Linked DNA regions of Endozoicomonas gorgoniicola. The main gene of each other region encodes a partner of the protein of the gene in region 2 in a complex. Links are inferred from orthologs where the notes say so. Each region holds a gene or a part of one and is shown on either strand. Other genes may lie near its edges. The genes, in order: dnaN and dinB.

The links.
Region 1: the proteins of dinB (region 2) and dnaN are in contact, whole or in part, in a solved structure (PDB 1OK7), measured with the Escherichia coli proteins. The link is inferred for Endozoicomonas gorgoniicola from one-to-one orthologs.

Annotation. Positions count from the first base shown.
Region 1 is NZ_JAPFCC010000001.1:5,053,271-5,063,449, forward strand. The notes cover bases 3,760-6,726. They hold dnaN (DNA polymerase III subunit beta), read right to left. Parts: upstream 5,812-6,726; coding sequence 4,708-5,811; downstream 3,760-4,707. Other genes in these bases: recF (DNA replication/repair protein RecF), read right to left, coding at 3,760-4,632; dnaA (chromosomal replication initiator protein DnaA), read right to left, coding at 5,930-6,726. Also shown: NX722_RS22625 (lysophospholipid acyltransferase family protein), read left to right, coding at 1-312; lpcA (D-sedoheptulose 7-phosphate isomerase), read right to left, coding at 444-1,022; gyrB (DNA topoisomerase (ATP-hydrolyzing) subunit B), read right to left, coding at 1,038-3,452; more of recF, read right to left, coding at 3,445-3,759; more of dnaA, read right to left, coding at 6,727-7,666; rpmH (50S ribosomal protein L34), read left to right, coding at 8,543-8,677; rnpA (ribonuclease P protein component), read left to right, coding at 8,699-9,112; membrane protein insertion efficiency factor YidD, read left to right, coding at 9,272-9,613; membrane protein insertase YidC, read left to right, coding at 9,589-10,179. UniProt on the Escherichia coli protein: Confers DNA tethering and processivity to DNA polymerases and other proteins. Acts as a clamp, forming a ring around DNA (a reaction catalyzed by the clamp-loading complex) which diffuses in an ATP-independent manner freely and bidirectionally along dsDNA.
Region 2 is NZ_JAPFCC010000001.1:996,483-1,006,529, forward strand. The notes cover bases 1-2,835. They hold dinB (DNA polymerase IV), read left to right. Parts: upstream 1-774; coding sequence 775-1,896; downstream 1,897-2,835. Other genes in these bases: NX722_RS04590 (lysophospholipid acyltransferase family protein), read right to left, coding at 1-399; NX722_RS04600 (DUF2721 domain-containing protein), read left to right, coding at 1,984-2,376; NX722_RS04605 (hypothetical protein), read right to left, coding at 2,462-2,835. Also shown: more of NX722_RS04605, read right to left, coding at 2,836-3,889; NX722_RS04610 (paraquat-inducible protein A), read right to left, coding at 4,000-4,617; single-stranded-DNA-specific exonuclease RecJ, read right to left, coding at 4,729-6,447; NX722_RS04620 (hypothetical protein), read right to left, coding at 6,829-7,227; NX722_RS04625 (DNA polymerase III subunit chi), read right to left, coding at 7,224-7,661; NX722_RS04630 (ATP-grasp domain-containing protein), read left to right, coding at 8,001-8,879; NX722_RS04635 (MFS transporter), read left to right, coding at 8,978-10,047. UniProt on the Escherichia coli protein: Poorly processive, error-prone DNA polymerase involved in translesion repair and untargeted mutagenesis. Copies undamaged DNA at stalled replication forks, which arise in vivo from mismatched or misaligned primer ends.

The DNA.
Region 1 (10,179 bases), 4.1 Mb from region 2 along the record:
CAAGGCAAGCAGGCTTTGGAAAACAATGTCTGGGTCTTGATTTTCCCCGAAGGGACACGAATCCCTAATGGCGAGCTGGGTAAGTTTTCCCGGGGAGGCATTAATCTGGCTCGTAAAGCGGAAAGGAATATCTTGCCTGTCGCACACAACGCCGGTAGTTGCTGGCCCAACACGTCATGGATAAAGCGTCCTGGTACTATCACGGTGCATATTGGTAAGGAAATCAGTATTGAAGATAAAACGCCTGCTCAGTTGAATGAGGAGTCCAGGCAGTGGATTGAAAAGGCGCTTGAAGAAATGAACCACCGCTGAACATTTAACAATCACCCAAATAAAAAATGCCCTCATTCCATCGGGATGAGGGCATTTTTTTGTTTATCTATTTTCGGCTATTGGCTTTTAGCTTTTAGCTGTCCATACAGCCAACAGCCAACAGCCAAATACTATTCCGCCATCAGCTTTTCAATCAGCTGAATCATGATGTGAATCGCTTTGATATGAACTTCCTGAATTCGATCAGCATAGCCAAAATGTGGCACCCGTATTTCTACATCTGCCATTCCAGTCATCTTGCCTCCGTCCTTACCGCTTAATAAAACAACCTTCATGCCTTTTTTTCTGGCTGCTTCAATGGCTGTGATGATATTTCCGGAGTTTCCGCTGGTGCTGATTCCCAGAAGGACATCGCCTTCAAACCCGACCCCTTCAATGTAGCGGGAAAAGACATGGTCATAGCCATAGTCATTGGATACGCAGGACAGGTGACTGACATCTGAAATAGCAATAGCCGGGTAGGCTGGACGATTATCTCGATAACGACCGGTCAACTCTTCCGCAAAATGCATGGCATCACAATGAGAGCCGCCATTGCCGCAGGAAATAACCTTACCTCGATTTTTAAATGAGTCAGCAATCAGTCTGGCTGCATCATTAATGGCATTGATACAGCTTTCGTCGTTCAGGAAACGATCCAGCACCTGTTGTGCTTCTTCAAGTTCTTGTCGAATAAGTGACTGGTACATAGCGACTTCCTATCATCACACGTCAAGGTTTGCCACACGCAGAGCGTTGGTTTCAATAAAGTCACGACGAGGCTCAACCTGATCGCCCATCAAGGTGTTAAAGATCTGGTCGGCAGCAATCGCATCTTCAATGGTCACTCGCAGCATCCGGCGCACATCCGGGTCCATGGTGGTTTCCCAGAGCTGATCCGGATTCATCTCACCCAAACCTTTATAACGCTGGATACCAACCCGTTTGGTCGATTCAACCATCAACCATTCAAGGCCATCTTCAAACGAGGTTGTTTCCTTTTTACGTTCACCTTTCTGGAAGAAAGCATTTTCTTCCAGCAGCCCCTGCAACTGCTCACCCAGCTTGACGATTGCTCGATAATCGCCGGAGGAGAAGAAATCATTTCTCCAGGTGTATTCAGACGGAATACCGTGCGCCAGAATAGTCACTTTGGGCAGCCAGGCGTGATGCTCACGATCTTCAATGCATTCGAAAGTAATAGTGCGACCAGCCAGATCAATCTTCTGAACACGTTCATTCAGTTTGTCTGTCCAGTTTTTCATAAAGGCTTCATTACCAAGGCTGGTTTCTTCCACCTCAGGCATGTAAATCAATTCCTTCATGATATCCATAGGGTACAGACGGGACAGTCGCTCGATCCCTGCTATCACCTGACGGTACTCTTTCACCAGATTTTCCAGAGGTTCATCGGCTATACCCGGAGCATTTTCATTCACATGCATGCTGGCATTTTCCAGCGCTGCCTGCGTCAGGTATTCACTGAGTGCAGTTTCGTCTTTCAGGTACTGTTCTTGCTTTCCACGCTTGATCTTGTACAGAGGTGGTTGAGCGATGTAGACATAGCCGTTTTCAATCAGCTCAGGCATTTGACGGAAGAAGAAAGTCAGCAGCAGTGTACGAATGTGAGAACCATCAACATCCGCATCCGTCATGATAATGATGTTGTGATAACGCAGCTTTTCTATATTGAATTCGGAACGCCCAATGCCACAGCCCATAGCTGTGATCAAAGTACCTACTTCAGCAGAAGACAGCATCTTGTCGAAGCGAGCCTTCTCTACGTTCAGAATTTTACCTTTCAGCGGAAGAATAGCCTGGGTCTTACGGTTACGCCCCTGCTTGGCAGAACCACCCGCAGAGTCACCCTCCACAATATACAGTTCTGACAGTGCCGGATCTTTTTCCTGACAGTCAGCCAGCTTTCCTGGCAGACCGGCAATATCCAGAGCACCTTTCCGCCGGGTCATTTCACGAGCTTTACGGGCCGCTTCACGGGCGCGTGCAGCATCCAGCATTTTGTTAACAACCGCTTTGGATTCCTGAGGATTTTCCAGCAGGTAATCAGAAAAGTATTTACTCATTTCCTGTTCTACGGCTGTTTTTACTTCAGATGACACCAGCTTGTCTTTGGTCTGGGAAGAGAACTTGGGGTCCGGTACCTTCACAGAAATAATAGCCGTCAGACCTTCGCGGGCATCATCACCAGAAGTGGAAACTTTCTGCTTCTTGGCAAAACCTTCCCGCTCAATATAGCCATTCAGGCTTCGGGTCAGGGCTGCACGGAAACCCGCCAGATGAGTACCGCCATCACGCTGTGGAATGTTGTTGGTGAAGCTATAGATGCTTTCTTGAAAGCCATCATTCCATTGCAAAGCCACTTCAACACCAACACCGTCTTCACGATTTATGTTGAAATGGAACACCTTATTTATGTTCGTCTTGTTGGTATTCAGATACTCAACAAATGCGCTCAGACCACCTTCATAGCGGAAGTCATCTTCCTTACCGGTGCGCTCATCCACCAGTTTGATGTAAACACCGGAGTTCAGGAACGACAACTCACGCAGTCGCTTAGCCAGAATATCGTAGCTGAACTGAATATTGTTGAAGGTTTCTTCGGATGGGATGAAATGAATCTCTGTACCGCTGTTTTCAGTTTCACCGATGACTTTCATAGGCTCCTGAGGAACACCATGCATATACACCTGATGATGAACCTGTCCACCACGGCGAATGGTCATTTTCAGTTCTTTTGACAGAGCATTAACAACCGATACCCCTACGCCATGCAGACCACCGGACACCTTGTAAGTGTTGTCATCAAACTTACCACCGGCATGCAGGACTGTCATGATAACTTCGGCAGCAGAGACACCTTCTTCTTCATGGATATCTACCGGAATACCACGGCCATTATCCTTCACGGTAATGGATTCGTCCGGATGAATGATAACAGTGATCTGGTCACAGTAGCCCGCAAGGGCCTCGTCAATTGAGTTATCAACTACCTCAAACACCATGTGGTGCAGACCTGTACCATCATCCGTGTCACCAATATACATACCCGGGCGCTTACGAACGGCATCCAGGCCTTTCAGCACCTTAATATTGGACGCATCGTAGTTTTGTTCACTCATGCTCTATCTCCAACGATTCAGCCTGGCGAATCTCACGCCCAGGATAGATTTGCTCATTAGCCTCCAGTCGCCCTTGTTTCACGTGAAACACTTTGACATTGACTTCAGGCAGCCAGCAATCAGACAGTGCAGATTGCTCGACACAGGTGATAAACACCTGGCTTTTCATATTTTGTAGTATTGAACACAGAGCTTTCCGGTGAGGAGCGTCCAGCTCCGATGGTAGGTCGTCCACCAGAAAAACGCATTGCTTGCCGGTCTTTTGATAGAACAACAAGCCTTGTGCCAACTTTAACGCGCAGACAACCAGCTTTAACTGTCCACGCGAAAGAATATCAATGGCATTTATGCCATCTATTTTTACCCGAATATCGGCTCGCTGAGGTCCTGAATGCGAGAAACCGGACTGAATATCTCTCTCCATTCCTTCTGCAAGTACTTCAGCAAAAGAGCGTAACCTGTCCCACCCCCGGTAATAACTGAGCTTAATACCTTCAAGATCTGTTAATTGTCCGAGCACTTCATGAAAGACTGGCGCCAACTGCTCAAAATACTCTTGCCTTAACAGATGAACAGCTTCTGAAGCTTTCACCAGTTCAGCATCCCAGACAGGAAGTTCAGAGCGAATCTTATCGGGAACAGAACGATTAATAGAACTGGATAGTCTACCATGACGAAGCAAACTATTCCGCTGTTTGAGCGCCTTCTGCAAGCGTTTCCAGAGAGGAATAAAATCACGCTGTTTCACGTGAAACACTCCCCAATCTAAAAACTGTCTTCGGTCTTTCGGAGAGCCTTCCAGTAACCGAAAAGTATCGGGATTGATTAACTGCAAGGGCAGGTGTCGTGCCAGCTCAGAAGTCGACCTTAAGTTCTCACCAGACACTCGTATCTGGAAGTTCTCATCCTGCAAGGCTCTGGATACGCCCACATTCAACATCGCACTGCCTGAATGGCGAATCTGACCAAAAACAGTACATTTTGGCTGATCCCTGCGAATAACTGGCTTTACCCTGTTACTGCGAAAAGAACGAGCTAGCCCCAGTAGATGGATAGCCTCAAGTACGCTGGTCTTGCCACTACCGTTCAGGCCATAAAGAATGTTGATGGAAGGAGAGGGCTGTATGGTTAAAGATTCGAGATTACGAATATCTTTAACCATCAATTTATGGATGGTCATGCACAACCCTCGGAAGAAAACAGCGACTTAACAGGATGTGTCGATATTTGAGAGCTGTGCATTTTCATACATTATTTACAGACGCATCGGCATAACAACGTAAGTGGAATCGCCACCTTCGGACTCTTCCAGCAAAGCACTGCTGTTAGGATCAGAAAGGGTGATCTTCACAGAATCACCGGAAATAACAGACAGAACGTCCAACAGATAGCTGACGTTAAAGCCAATTTCGATAGCATCTCCATGATAGCTCAGGCTCACTTCCTCTTCTGCTTCTTCCTGCTCAGGGTTGTTTGCCATTACCTTAAGCAGACCATCATTCAGAATCAGACGAATACCACGATACTTTTCATTGGACAGAATAGAAGCTCTCTGGAAAGCCTGACGCAGCTGTTGACGATCACCCACAATAATTTTGTCACCACCGCGAGGGACGACACGATCATAATCCGGGAATTTCCCATCAACCAGCTTGGAAGTGAAAATAAAGTCACCGGCTTTGGCGCGGATATGGTTAGCACCCAGAGAGATATGCACCATCTCGTCACCTTCGGTAAGAAGGCGAGCCATTTCCATAATACCCTTGCGAGGCACAATCACCTGGTGTCGATCCTGCTGATTAATGTCGGCATCCACTGCACACATAGCGAGACGGTGACCGTCGGTTGCAACAGCCCGGAGACAGTTCTGACTGACCTCTAGCAACATGCCATTCAGGTAGTAACGAACATCCTGTTGAGCCATAGCAAAGGCTGTGCGATCAATCAGGCGACGCATCCGGGCCTGACCGATGGTAAAGGTCATTGAGCCCGCTTCTTCTTCAATGCTTGGAAATTCATTAGCTGGCAGAGTGGAAAGTGTGAAGCGTGAACGTCCGGCGCGCACCTTAACCCTTTGATCATCCTGAGAAAACTCAATCATGGCGTTCTCAGGAAGAGACTTACAGATATCCATCAGCTTACGTGCCGGAACAGTAATCTCGCCGCCTTCAGTGACATCATCCAGAGAAACGCGGCCAACCAGCTCCACTTCCAGGTCTGTACCTGTCAGGGAGAGTTGGTCACCGCCCACCACCATCAGGACGTTAGACAAAACAGGTAGTGTCTGCCTGCGCTCTACAACGCCCGCCACCAGTTGCAGTGGCTTCAGCAATGCTTCCCGATTAATGGTAAATTTCATCGCTTTCCTTTCTCTTGCTAGCTGGAAAAGAGCCGGTGCCCTTTTCTCAAATTCAATAAAATCTGTTGAAACTTTTATACCAGAAACTATTACACCAGAAACTACTGCATCAGAATAATTAACTGGTCAAAGATCTCAACAGGTTCTTGTAGTCATCCCGAATCTCACTATCTGTACCCGTTAGCTCTTTTACTTTGCGACAGGCATGTAGCACCGTAGTATGATCTCGACCACCGTAGGCATCGCCAATTTCCGGCAGACTGTGACTGGTTAATTCCTTGGACAGCGCCATGGCAACCTGTCGGGGTCTTGCCACAGAACGACTGCGTCGTTTGGATAAGATATCAGCAACTTTGATTTTGTAATACTCTGCTACTGTTCTTTGAATATTATCTATAGAGACCTGCTTGTCCTGCAAGGCTAAAAGGTCTTTCAGGGACTCCCTGATCAGGTCTATATCAATCTTCCTTCCCATAAAGTGCGCGCTCGCAATAACACGCTTGAGCGCTCCTTCCAGCTCCCGAACATTAGAGCGTATACGCTGTGCAATAAAGAAAGCCGCTTCATGGGGCAGGTCGACACGGTGCTGTTCTGCTTTTTTCATCAGGATCGCAACGCGGGTTTCCAGTTCCGGGGGTTCAACCGCTACGGTTAGTCCCCAGCCAAAGCGGGACTTCAGACGCTCTTCAACACCACTGATTTCTTTGGGATAGCGATCACAGGTCAGGATCATCTGCTGGCCACCTTCCAGTAACGCATTGAAAGTATGGAAAAACTCTTCCTGTGACCGTTCTTTACCCGCAAAAAATTGAATATCATCAATCAACAAAGCATCAACAGACCGGTAATAACGCTTGAAGTCATTGATAGCATTGAGCTGCAGAGCTTTGACCATATCTGCCACAAAGCGCTCTGAATGCAGGTAAACCACTCTGGCATTCGGGTTGTGCTTTACCAGAGAATTACCTACTGCATGCATCAGGTGAGTTTTACCCAGACCAACACCACCATAAAGGAACAGTGGGTTATAGGCCGCTCCCGGATTTTCTGCCACCTGCCGAGAAGCTGCCAGTGCCAACTGGTTGGATTTACCTTCAACAAAAGTTTCAAAGGTGAACTGGGTATTCAAAGAGCTGTGATGCTTAATGGAACCTTCTACTTCAACCTGGCGGGTTGGTGTAACAATTTCCCGGGAAGGGTCTGGCTCTTCCGTTACAAGCCCACCCTCTTTAATAGAATCTTTAAGAGTGTCTTTCAGCGGATTAACTTTACGCTGCTTTTTAGCTACAGGTTTGGCCTGTGCTTCATCAACAGCTTCTTCAGCCATCGGCTCATCCACAGCCAGGGACTCCTGCATTAACAGAGGCTCGGACGCTCTGTTCACTTCCAGATTGTTCACCAGCTTTTCAGTAACGGTTCGCTCTTGTAGCTCAGAACCTGCCGCAGGGCTTTTCACCGAATCCTGAATCGGGTTGTGAAACGCTGGTTTAGGGGAAGGCTGTACCTGAACAGAAGCCGTTGAACGCTGAGCAAACTGCGAAGAAAATGAAGGTGTACTGCTGGCATGTGAAGACGTTCTGCTGCTGGAACGACGACTCAGAGATTGCGGTCGGCGGTTTGACACAGCCAGGGCTACAGCCGGTGGTTGTCCATCGGTCAGCTCATCGAGAATTTCCTCAACTCTCGGCAAAAACTTCTCCTTCACCCAGTCTGATACAAAGCGGTTAGGAGCCAGCAGACATAAGTCATGCTCATCCCCCATTACTTTTAGCGGGCGAATCCATGTATTGAACTGCTGCGATGACAGCTCATCCTGAAGAAGATCTATGCATTTTTGCCAGAGCTCAAGGGGCACAGGCGCTCTCCTGAAAACGATCCTGATAACGAGCCCGACAGCGACCCGGAAACCGGATGATGATAAAGCTTATCACCCTGCCTGCTGAACAACTTTCTGAAAGGCTGGGTATTGCGAACAATTGTATCCTTTCGCCCAAAAGTTATCCACACCTTCCCTAGATGATTGCAGAGCTGATCACCACTTTTTTTGTGCCTTTAATTCATATAGTTATCAACAGAAAAAGTCTGTCTTTAAGGTGAATTATTTATTAATTTTTTGCTGTGGATAGACCTGTTTACTAGCAGGGTAAATCCATAGGAATGAGCTGTGTATAACCAGTTGCATAACTTACCCTGTGCATAACTGGTTAGTTTATACACAACTCATCCTCAGGTAAGGAACAGCTAAATACCGTGATTTCTACAGCTTGATACACAGGCCTTAGGCCTTGATATTACTGACAAAAGCCTGCTTATCCACAGAAAATGGCCTGCTAAATTACAATCATAAATACAAAACAACACTAAACAAAAAAAATATATATTTTTTTAATTTATGAACTGATCCTGATTTGTTAATCAGTGAAGGATGGGGTGGATAAAATCAACTATGTTTTTTGGCGAAGAAAGAGAAGTTAATAATTAAGATCAAATGACAATTTTGTGAGTGTTGAATTTTTATCATGAGTATCAAAAGCAGGGCTCTATAGGCTGGTGCTAATCAACATAAGGGCAACAACATGGGGTCCAGCGGCAAACTCTTGACAAATGCAAATTGACGCAGATTGGTCAATTCCTTAGAATGCCCGTCTTTTTGTATATCCATAAAGGGTGTACAGCGTCTTCCTGAGAAGATTGATTAACCAGGAATCGATTAACCAAGAGTAGTGTCATCATGAAAAGAACTTTTCAACCATCTAACCTGAAGCGTGCTCGTTCCCACGGTTTCCGCGCTCGTATGGCTACCAAGAACGGTCGTGCTGTTATCAACCGTCGTCGTGCTAAAGGCCGTAAGCGTCTGAGCGCCTGATTTAAGCAGTAAGACTGTCAGGTGAGCTTCGCTTTTAGCCGCGATAAGCGGTTGTGCTCAGCAGCTGATTTTAAGCAGGTATTTGACCGGGCTGATATCAAGGTATCCAGTCGGCACTTACTGATTCTGGCGAAAGTGAGTGATCACGATCATTCCAGACTGGGTCTGGTAATTGCCAAAAAGAATATCCGTAAGGCCACCGGTCGAAATCGTGTCAAGCGACATATTCGTGAGTCATTTCGTCTGAAACAGGGCGAACTGGGTCATCTGGATATCGTAGTACTGGCACGGCGAGGCTTGGATGAGCTCGAAAACTACGACATAAACAAACTGCTAACCAGACAGTGGCACAAGCTGGCACGTCGTCTGGGTGAGTGGGAACAATCCAGGCAACTTGAGGCCAGACAGCCCAAAGTTGTGGATAAAACCACTTAACAATTTGGTGGACGTTGTAGAGCTGGGTGACTGGGGAGGTAGACACTGCCTCCAGTCGCTTGCGTCACCAGGGAAGGCTTTTGCCTTGATTGGTAAGCACAGCTTATGGAACTAAGCCTTACTGTCTCCTGAAGTCCAGGGTAGATTGAGTAAAAAGACATGCAAAACAGCGTGATACACACGATCAAAGATCTGCCGAGACTACTCGCCAAAGGTTTGATCCGGGTCTATCGCTATTGCATAAGCCCTCTTATGGCAGGGCGTTGTCGATTTTATCCAACCTGTTCCGCTTATGCTCAGGAAGCACTCGACAGCCATGGTTTTCTGAAAGGCAGCAAACTCACTATTTTAAGACTGCTGCGTTGCCATCCCTGGCATCCGGGAGGCTTCGATCCGGTGCCGGAACCCTCAGACAGGCTCAATCGGACAGAATCAGACAATCATTCCCATCAACCAGAATCTGTGGCTCGGACATCATGGATCTGCAAAGAACACTCCTGATAGGCGCCGTAGCTGTTGTTGGTGTACTGACACTCCAACAATGGAACGAAGATTACAATCAACCAGCCCGACCAACCGGGGAAGAAGCAATAACAGGCATGTCTAATATCTCTATCGCACAAAGCGGTTCAGATATGCCGACACTCTCCTCCGATAGCGCAGGTACGGTTACCATTGACGGTAATAGTAATACATCGCCATCCGCTCAACTTGTCAGCGTAAAGACAAATACCCTGAATGTTCAGATTGATCCCGCCGGTGGCGATATTATCGGTCTGAACCTGCCTCAATACCCTGCCTGGCTACCGGAAGAAGATGAGGAGGTTCCTCCCTTTGAACTACTGGTACAGAAATCAGACTGCGTCAGCGGTAGTGTGACCTGCGAATACACTGCGCAGAGCGCACTGGTACGAGCGGATGGTCCACAGGCTGACAACCAGCGGCCACTGTACAACGTCAGGCAGAACAGCTTTACCCTGGATGATGGCAAGGATACCGTCGTTGTTGAGCTGACCCGTTCCACCGATGAGCTGAACCTGACCAAGCGTTATACGTTTGTCCGTGAC
Region 2 (10,047 bases):
ACCGGTGCGCCAGCGATCCCCTTTGGCACGAGTGCCTTCCGGGCAGATGACCAGACGCAGCTGTTTGTTGCCTTTGAAGGCACAAACCGTCTGCTCTACCATGCTTTTCGGCTTTGTTCGGTCGACGGCAATGCCACCCAGCCAGCGCATGATGGGTCCAAAAGGCCCCCAGAACAGGCTGGATTTGCCCGTCCAGTAGCAGTGGACGCCGGTACACAGGCCAATGGCAATACCATAGAAAAAGTCCCAGTTGCTGGTGTGTGGTGCAGCGATAAGGATAAACCTTGGTGCCTTGGGCTTTTTACCTTCCACTTTCCAGCCGGACAAAAACAGTCCCAGTCTGGCAATCAGGACACATAACGGGTGAATAACCGGTGTATTGAAAATCGTAAAGCGCATTTGCAGTGCCGTGATTCTCTCGTTGGAAAATAGCAATGTTGTTTAAACAACAAGGGTTATGAGGCATTCCTCATAAGTACACTGACTCAGCACACTTATGAGGAATGGCTCGGTAAAGGAACCTGCCTGAGTCACCATCGGGCTTTGGATAAATGATGGTCTTCTGACCCGGCAATGAAGTCATTGGAGCGCATTCAACGCCTTTCTGGATAACATGGGAATACGGGGAAGTGGCTATTGCCAAAAATAAATACTTTTGTTCCATGATTGTCTGAGCAGGCATTTTACACTGTATAAAAAAACAGTTTTTCTTGCGTATTAAGCCAATGAATCAGTAACATAGATGTAATGAACCTGTTGTGTAACTGACCTGTTATGTCTGATCAGCTTTCTACTTCAATACCTGGAGAAAATCGTAAAATTCTGCACGTAGATGCAGATGCATTTTACTGCTCGGTAGAAGAGCGTGAAGATAGTTCGTTAAAAGGAAAGGCTTTTGCCGTTGGTGGCAGGCCAGAGCGACGTGGAGTAATCGCCACCTGCAGTTACGCTGCCAGAGAGGCGGGAGTTCGCTCTGCCATGGCGTCATTTCAGGCCATCAGGTTATGCCCAGAGCTAAAAATTATTCCTCCACGATTTGAACTCTATAAAGAAGCTTCGAAGAAGATGCACGACATCTTTCAGCGCTATACCTCACTTATCGAACCTCTGTCGCTTGATGAAGCCTATCTGGATGTCACCGGTGTTCAGTTGTGCAAAGGCAGTGCCACACTCATGGCACAGGACATTATGCGGGCGGTCAGGGAGGAGGTGGGTATAACGGTTTCTGTAGGCGCTGCACCCAATAAATTTCTTGCCAAAATAGCCAGCGACTGGAATAAACCAAATGGTTTATTTGTAATCCCGCCCACAGATGTTGAGGACTTTGTCTTTGAACTTCCGGTTGAGCGGATACACGGCGTTGGTAAAGTAACCACTGAAAAAATGAACAATAAAGGTATTTTTACCTGTGGTCAGCTACGACAGTATTCTCCCCTGGAGCTATGTCGCTGGTTCGGCACTTTTGGCGAGCGCCTCTGGGAGATGGCTCGTGGAGTGGATGAGCGTCCGGTGGAAACCGGGCGGCGGCGTAAATCCCTTTCGGTTGAACATACCTACGACACTGATCTTCTGGATGAGGCTGATATTGTCGCTAAGGTAAAGCCTCTGCTGGATGATCTGGCGCAGCGATTTTCCGGGATCAATTCTGAATACGCTGTGCAGAAACGCTTTGTAAAAGTTAAATTTTCAGACTTCAACCAGACGACGCTGGAAGAGATTCCTGATCGGGATGACCTGGATGCTGAAGAACATTTCAAAACCCTGATGGTCAGGGCATGGGAGCGGGGTAATAAGCCGGTTCGGTTGCTGGGGCTGGGGGTGCGGCTGATTGACCTGCGTGCGCCAGAACGATTTTTGCAACTGGAACTGTTTGAGCGGAAACGACCCGGGCTTTGACTGGTATGAGAAGCTGTTTGAAATGATTTGACAGCCAGGTATATATCGAAATAATGGTTTTTTTTATTTGTCCTTACTGGTTGTTTTATGCAGTTGACCCTTACCACGCCAGCTTTGTTGTTTCCGGCAATTTCCCTGCTATTTCTCTCTTACACCAACAAATTTCTGGCGCTTGCCTCTCTGATCCGAACTTTGCACGAAGAAGACCAGAATAATCCAAACAGTCCCGTTATCAGGGGGCAGCTGGAAAACCTGCGGCGGCGAATGAAGCTGATTAAACACATGCAGGGGACTGGAATCATGAGTTTTATCAGTTGTGTGCTGGTGATGTTTTTGCTGCACTTAAACCTGTTTCAGTGGGGGTTCATTATTTTCGGCCTGAGCCTGCTTTTTTTGTTGGTTTCTTTGGTGATCTGCCTGATGGAAATCAAAATATCGATTGATGCACTGGAGCTGCAGGTTCAGCAGATGGACCATTAAATGATTTGCACAACACCTGATCAACCAGGGCTTCGTGATCAGGTGTTGTAGTTAATTGGGCGACGCTTCTCTTAGCAGCCCATAATTAGTAGCCCATAATTCCCTGGTTCGCCTGATTGGCAGGATTTAAACCTGACTTTAAACCGTTAGCAGATTGGATCTTCAGACCCTGGTTAATCCATTTGGTAGTTTCAACGTTGTGCTTTAACGTTAGTAATGACGAGTCTTCCTCATGCGGATAACTGGTATCATATCGGTTGTTTAAAAGCTGCTTAAGTAGTAACGGGATTGAGTTTTCAGCAAGCATTGAGCCTTGTTTCCCATTTCCTGTAGTTTTTGGAGATTGTTGATCACTTTGTTTCTTTGCGGTACCTGTGAATAGACTTAAGAACTTCATGGGATAATAGAATATACGCCATCTGGACTTGCTCTCATCAGTGTTATCATCGTCATCCTCTTTTTTGGTTATATCTTTCTTACCATCGCTACAGGTGGGTGTTACAGCACCAAGGGTATGCGCGTCGTAAGAGCCTGGAAGAGCGAGTGTGAACTTAACTTTGTGATAATTTTCTTTTGGCTGGCTGGAACTGTAGCTGACTTCAATGCCATCGCCAGACTCAGAGGCAGTATGTGAGTCTGATCCACGGTCATACGTATATCCTTGATTTGGTGTTGGTACCCTTATCTCTGTTGTGATGACCGTGTAGCCGGAAAAACGATTAATATATTGTCCTAAAACCCGCCGAATGGCTGTGCCGACTCTGTTTGTGCAAAGGTTATACCATTGAACGGTTCCCAGCTGTGCCATTTCTTGAAGTGGTAGAATGAATGCTGGAGTAGTTAATGCGGTTATAAGTGTTCGCGCTGCTTCTTTGTTTTTATCAGATTGATCGCTTCCACTTACATAATTTTCTACACGGTTGAAAAATGGCTCTGCTGAATTCTCATTGCCTGGGCCAGACTGGTCTTCCCGAGAATCATCAACGCTTAAATACACAGTATTACTTGATGTATTTTGGTCATTATGGATAGACATCAGATGTGGAGAGCCCGGTACCGATCTGATACTCAAATGATCCAGATTACCGTAAAAGTCTAATAAAGGCTGAGCGTTGCTGCTGACAGCTTCGGGAGTCTCCGGAGTGGTTGTGCTTGACTGGGGTTCAGGATCTTCTGTTGGTTCTTTTTTTTCCTGGGACTCTGCAGCGGATTGAGCTGAAGTATCTTCTGAAGAGTCTTCTGAAGGCTTTTTATCTGTCTCGTCTAGGCTCTCCTCATTTTCTACAACTGTTTGCTCTTGTTCCGGGAAGGTGCCTGATGGAGTATCAGGTGGTGTTGGTTCACTGCTTGGGGGATGGTATACGGATAACACTTTTATGCTGCCGTAATCACCGGGCACTAAACTAACGACTTCCTTGTCTTCTACTTTGCCTGTCAAATCCCCTCCATACGCAGCATTGAGTATGAAAACAAAAAACGCTGCAAATACAGGCAGCACTTTAGGAGTGTGCATAAACTGGACCCCTTGAACGGAACTTTGTACAAGTAAAATATCATCGTTTGATGACACGGATAGAAGTCTAGTTCATAGAGTCGGTTACATTTGAATTTGCACAGCCATGGTCAGTTTATTTCAGAATAATTTCTGACCAGAATCTGAGAGCCTGCACTGGATAAAAGACAGTAGGCGACAAACCAGTAGAAGCCGTTGTGTAACTGTGCATTGAAGTTAATTGCTGCACTTTCCGACGAGGCGGCATTGGCTGCCAGCAGGGCAATAATCACCCCCATGGCAAAGACATCCGACATGGACCATTTGCTTAGCAGGGTGTTGACCTTGAGCAGGGTGGCAGATGATTGTGAAAGACAGGCGGCCATCAACAAAACAGACTTAATGGCTGGAATCACGACGCTGAACACCAGAATCAGAACAGCAACAAAGCGATAGCCAAATTGCCAGAGGTCTTCAGCAGTTCCCAGGATGCTGCGGGTCTTGTCGTAAACCAGGCTGTCACCGCTGACTCTCAGGCTGCCCAGAAACTGTCTGGCCATGGATTTCATGGCTGGGTGCATGTCCTGCTGCTCAACCAGGGTTTTACCTGTTTCCACCAGAGCCTGGTGGCTGAGTGACGCCTGCAGGGTGATTAATGGCTGAGTAATGCCTGGTATAAGCAGGGCAAGGGAGAGCAGTAAAATAATCAGTGGTGCGAGTTTTTTTATTCGGTTGGTTGTTGTCATCATTGTTATAGCCAGCGGTAAGCATTTGTCCTGATCACACCAGATTAGAGTAAAAAGCAGGTTATGCAAACGCTGGCTGGCCCGGTTAACAGCTTTTTTGGGCTAAAGGCTTTTTCAGGCTAAAGGCTCAAAATAATCAACCAGTAATTGCAGGGATTGCTGCCCGCGGAATTCGTTGATATCCAGTTTGTAGACGGCATGGATACGGTTGACAGCAGGGTCTGGCCAGAGCTGGGGATCGATATTGAAGGCGATACCGTCCAGATAGAACTCGCTGTCAGGAATTTTTAAGACCATCTTCAGATGCTTCTGTCCCACTAAGCGCTGTTGTATCAGTTGAAAACGACCATCAAAACTCGGTTCGGGAAAGCTTTGCCCCCAGGGGCCGGCCTCTCTCAGCATCTGTGCGGTCTGCAGGGTGAAGTCATGACTTTCCAGTGTTCCGTCGGTGTGAATTTCCGCCTCCAGATCATCGGCATCCAGCTGTTTGCGAACGATTTTGTCAAAACAGTCTGAGAACGCTGTAAATCCATCCTGCTTAATGCTTAATCCTGCTGCCATGGCGTGGCCGCCAAATTTTATGATCAGATCCGGATGCTCCCTGGCAATGGCATCAAGGGCGTCACGCATGTGCAGGCCTTTGACAGAGCGGGCCGAACCTTTCAGTTCACCGTTATCCGCAGCCGCAAAAGCAATCACCGGACGGTGCAGTTTATCTTTGATCCGCGAAGCCAGAATACCGATAACGCCCTGATGCCAGCCCTGTTGATACAGGCTGACTCCCCAAGGCAGTTCTGTACTCTTGTCCAGGTTGAGTTTGGCGAGTTCGGCCATTGCTTCTTGCTGCATTCCAGCCTCAATATCCTTTCTGTCCCGGTTCAGGCTGTCCAGCTCAGAGGCAATCTCTCTGGCTTGTTCTATATGTGGAGTGAGCAGCAGTTCGATGCCGGTGGACATATCGTCCAGGCGACCAGCTGCATTGAGTCTTGGTCCCAGTGCAAAGCCAAGATCGCTGGCAACCAGTCTGGACTGGCTGCGACCGGATACGTCGATCAACGCTTTGATACCGGGGCGACAATGGCCGGCACGAATTCTTGCCAGCCCCTGGTGGGCAAGAATTCGGTTGTTTTTGTCCAGACTGACAACATCGGCAACGGTGCCGAGCGCCACCAGGTCCAGCAGGTCGAAAGGGTTGAAGGCAGGGCGATGATCAAACCAGCCGCGCTGGTTCAGCGTTGTACGCAGGGCGCACATAACATAAAAAATTATGCCGACACCTGCTGTGTTTTTGCCCGGGAACGGGCAGTCGGGCTGGTTTGGGTTCACAATAGCATCTGCGTCAGGCAGCTCTCGCCCGGCAAGGTGGTGATCGGTGACTACAACCTGCCAGCCTCTTTCCCTGGCAGCGGTAACACCTGAAAGGCTGGAGATGCCGTTATCGACCGTTACCAGAACCTTTGGCTGAAAGGATTCTGCGACTGTAACAATTTCAGGGGTTAAGCCATAGCCGTATTCAAAACGGTTGGGTACCAGGTAATCCACCTGTCCGCCCATGGCGCGAATAGCCAGTACACCGAGGGCGCTGCTGGTGGCTCCATCGCAGTCAAAATCACCAACTATCAGAATCTTCTTCTGCTCAGCAATGGCATCGGCAAGAATGCGGGCTGCGACATCAATATCTTTCAGATGGGTGTAATGGTGCAGCCCTTTTAACTGGCGTGCTATTTCGTCTTCACTGGATATCCCCCGGGCGGCATAAATACGCGCCAGCAGGGGAGGCAGAGAGGAAGACAGTAATTCAGTGACGTCTCGACGGATAATCTGTTTTTGCATGGTAGCCAGAAAGCAGGACAGTGATCTGCTTAATGATGCGCAATCACTGCTCGATACTCAATAGTTCAATTCGCTAATGAGCGGTTCTCTACAGTTCGTTTTCATACGGGTTGCTAATCTCTTTCAGCCAGCGTGTTGCGACTCCAGCCCCTTACGACGAAAGCGGTTTAAGTTTGAAGTACCACCAACAAACAAAACCAAAGTTAACCCTCAAAGAATCAGTATGATCCTGTCTCAAAAGTCACGACAGTTCACTATTATATTTTTACTATGTACTGTAGTTCTAACACCTATGAACGACAGGTGTTTACAGTTAGTGGCTGGAGACGAAGCCTGACCCGGAGTTGGGCAGGCTTCCAGTTTAAACTAATGTCGATGAATCTATGGTTCCCACGGCGAAGTGGGAGGTTCAGAGACCGGCTGGATTTCATCGAGCAGCTGTTCAAGATGACTGTTCAGCTCTTTGCTCAGGCGGCTTTCAATACGAACCAGCTCTTCATCAATCAGATTGCGAATCATGCGACGGCCTTCAGTGCGGAGCTGATGGCGCAGCTCGGTGGTACTGTCGTCATTGTTATCGTTATCGTTAATGCTGCCGGGTTCACCCAGGTTAATCACGGCTACGGTTTGTCGCCCTGATTCTGCTGGTGTTTGTCCATCAATCACATCGGTCAGCACAGGGATGTTCTCGCTGGTCTTTTCGAATGCGCTGTTTTTATCCAGCAAAACTTTGAGACGTTCCAGTTCGTTTAACAGGTCGCTGGTTTTTTCAGTATTCAATGCTGACCTCCTGCAGAAATATCGTGCAGTTCAGGTTTAATACCGTCGGTTTTGTAATCACGAAATTTCTGCCTCAGGGCTTCTACAGGTCCGGGGCTCTTATCAACAATTTCGCAGGTACGATGGAAATTTTTATAAAAACCAGGAATACCAGACGCGAGGTTGATCAGCAGAGCGCCCTTAATGTTGCCGGGGTCGGTATGCCCCAGGGTGATGGGGGCATTGTTGTCATCACTTCTGATTTCATGGGGAAGAAAGCGATCTTCCCGCCACTCCCATAACAGTCGATCCATGGTTTCGCACTGGATGGCATTGTCTGTATGAATGTGTACAGGCATACCGGAACGCCACGCCTTGTCAGTCAGGCGACAGGCGAAGTCTCGTACAGCCTTGGTAGACTGTTGTTGCAGCAGGTAGAAGGTAACTCGAGGCATCGTCAGAGTGTAATCGGAAACGGGCAGGGAGGAAAGGTTGAAACTGAAAGAGGACTCCCTGCGAAATAGCAGGGAGGTGAATTTCTTCAGCCCGTCAGGGTTGATATGTGCTATCTTCTTTCTGTCTCGTTGTAGACCTACCCTCGGGCAGAGGGGAAGTAATGTCAAACTAGCATCTCAAAGTTAAAGGCTTCAGTATCTGTAATTATGGGCAGGCTGGGTAGATGCCCTTCGGCAGTTACTTAACGTTGGTTCATAAGATATCACTCAACCAGATTACCCTTTTTCCGTTCGCTCAAAAAGGTTCGTAGGTAGTATGGAGATAGTATGAAGATCTGTATGGTTACAACCAAATTAGATTTTGCAGCTCAATCCATTCAGCGCATCAGGGAAGAAGCAAAGCACTTAGGTATCGAAGTTGATTTTGTTAAACCATCGGATCTTCAGTTTCAGGTAAAAGAAGGAACACTTTATTTTGGTAACAATGAGCTTTCCCGAGATCTTCCTGATGTGTTTTATTGCAAAACGGGTAGCTCAACGGTGACCTCTCATACGCTGAGCTGCATGCAGGCTCTTGAACTGTTCAGCGACACCAGAGTGCTTAACTCGTACCGATGTTTTGAAAAGTCCATGGATAAGTTTACGACTTATCTGTTTTTACAAAAAAATGGTGTCCCGACACCAGCAACGGTTCTGCTAAATGGACAGGTTGACTCGTCCCGAATCGCGGATGAACTGGGCTGGCCTCTGGTCTTTAAAGAAACCAGATCTGCACGCGGTCAATCCGTGGTTTTTGTTGATAACCAACATCAACTGGATGAACTCATTGGTCTTTATAACTCGGTAAGCAGAGAGGGGGCTCGTGCACTTGTGCAGCGTTGCTGTACAAAAAGTTTAGGTAAGGATATTCGTGTATTTGTCCTTGGGGGAAAGGCGTTTACTGCTGTTGAGCGAGATGCGGGTGGAAAATCAAGAAGGGCTAATATCTCTCTCGGAGCATCCGTTCGGGCTATTGATATTGACTCACAGATGTCGAAAATTGTGGAGCAAACTTGTCAGGCTTTAGACTTCAGCCTGGGAGGGGTTGATTTGCTTTACGGTGACGAGGGTTACGAAGTCAGTGAAGTCAACTTAGCGGCTCGATTTGATCGAATAGAAAAACCGACAGGCCATAACTTAGCCCGTGAAACACTTCTCTTCTTATCTCAGTCCACTTAAAGAGCCGGGTTTGCGTAGAACGAACCTGTAAACTATCTTTGACCGTGTCTTTTGCAGGCTTGGCGCCGGACTTGACCCACTGTCATCGCCAATACGAAATGACATTCAAGCTATCAATCAATTCTCAGATAAGGCTGGTTTTATTCGGTGAATTCCTGGTGATTACCTGCATCAGTATGACCGACCCTTATTGGCCCCTTATTCTGAAACTCTATCTTCCCGAACACAGTCATTCCAGTCTGGTTCTGTGGAGCACCGTCATTTATCTGGCTCCTTTTGTCGCCTCAGTGCTGGCCATACCGTTTTGGGGTTATATGGGGAGCTTTCTGGGTTATAAAAAAATGATCATTCGTTGTACAGTAGCGCTTGCTATTGTTCAGACGTTGCTGATTTTTACCGACCACATTGTCGAGATCTTTGTTCTTCGCCTTGTGCAGGGCGCATTTACTGGCTATACAGCCGTAGCGCAGGCATTTTTGGTCAGTAAAAAACCTGACGGAGAGCATAGCTTTTTAATTGGAAAAGTTCAGTCTATGATGGCAACCGGAACGATACTGGGGCCTGTCTTTGGTGGATTTATATCTCACTATTTTAATTATTATCTCATTTTCACTATTGCTTCAGTTACATTGTTTCTGTTAACCGTTGCTTGTGTTTTTTTTCTCTCAGAATCTCCCTTGATCAATAAAGGGAAGGATAAGGCTAAGTTAAAATTTAGCGTTTTTTTAAAATTATTAACGCCATTTAACTCTTATTGTTATCTTTTGGTTGTCTCAACTAAAATACTCCGTCGAATGAGTGCCTCATTTTTTGCTCTTTATGTTATTGATCAATTAAGTGGTAATAATTTACAAACGGGCACTTTATATGCGGCTATGGCTGCAATGGTTTTTTTGGTGGCACCTATCTGGGGCAAAGTGGAAGACCGTCACAATAAAAACGTCCGTTACCTTATATGCGGGCTTGTCATTGCACTGTTTTCAGCGGCTGCTGCTCAAGTTATTTACGGGTTCGCCCAGAATTTTGCTTCAGCGGTATGTGCCTCTGTTTTGTGGGGATGTGCCCTTGGGGTAACCAATACGCTGCCGTTATCGCTACTGACTCACCACCAGAAGGCATCTATGAAAGGTTTTGCCTTAAGTGTCGGAAGCAGTATGAATAGATTAGG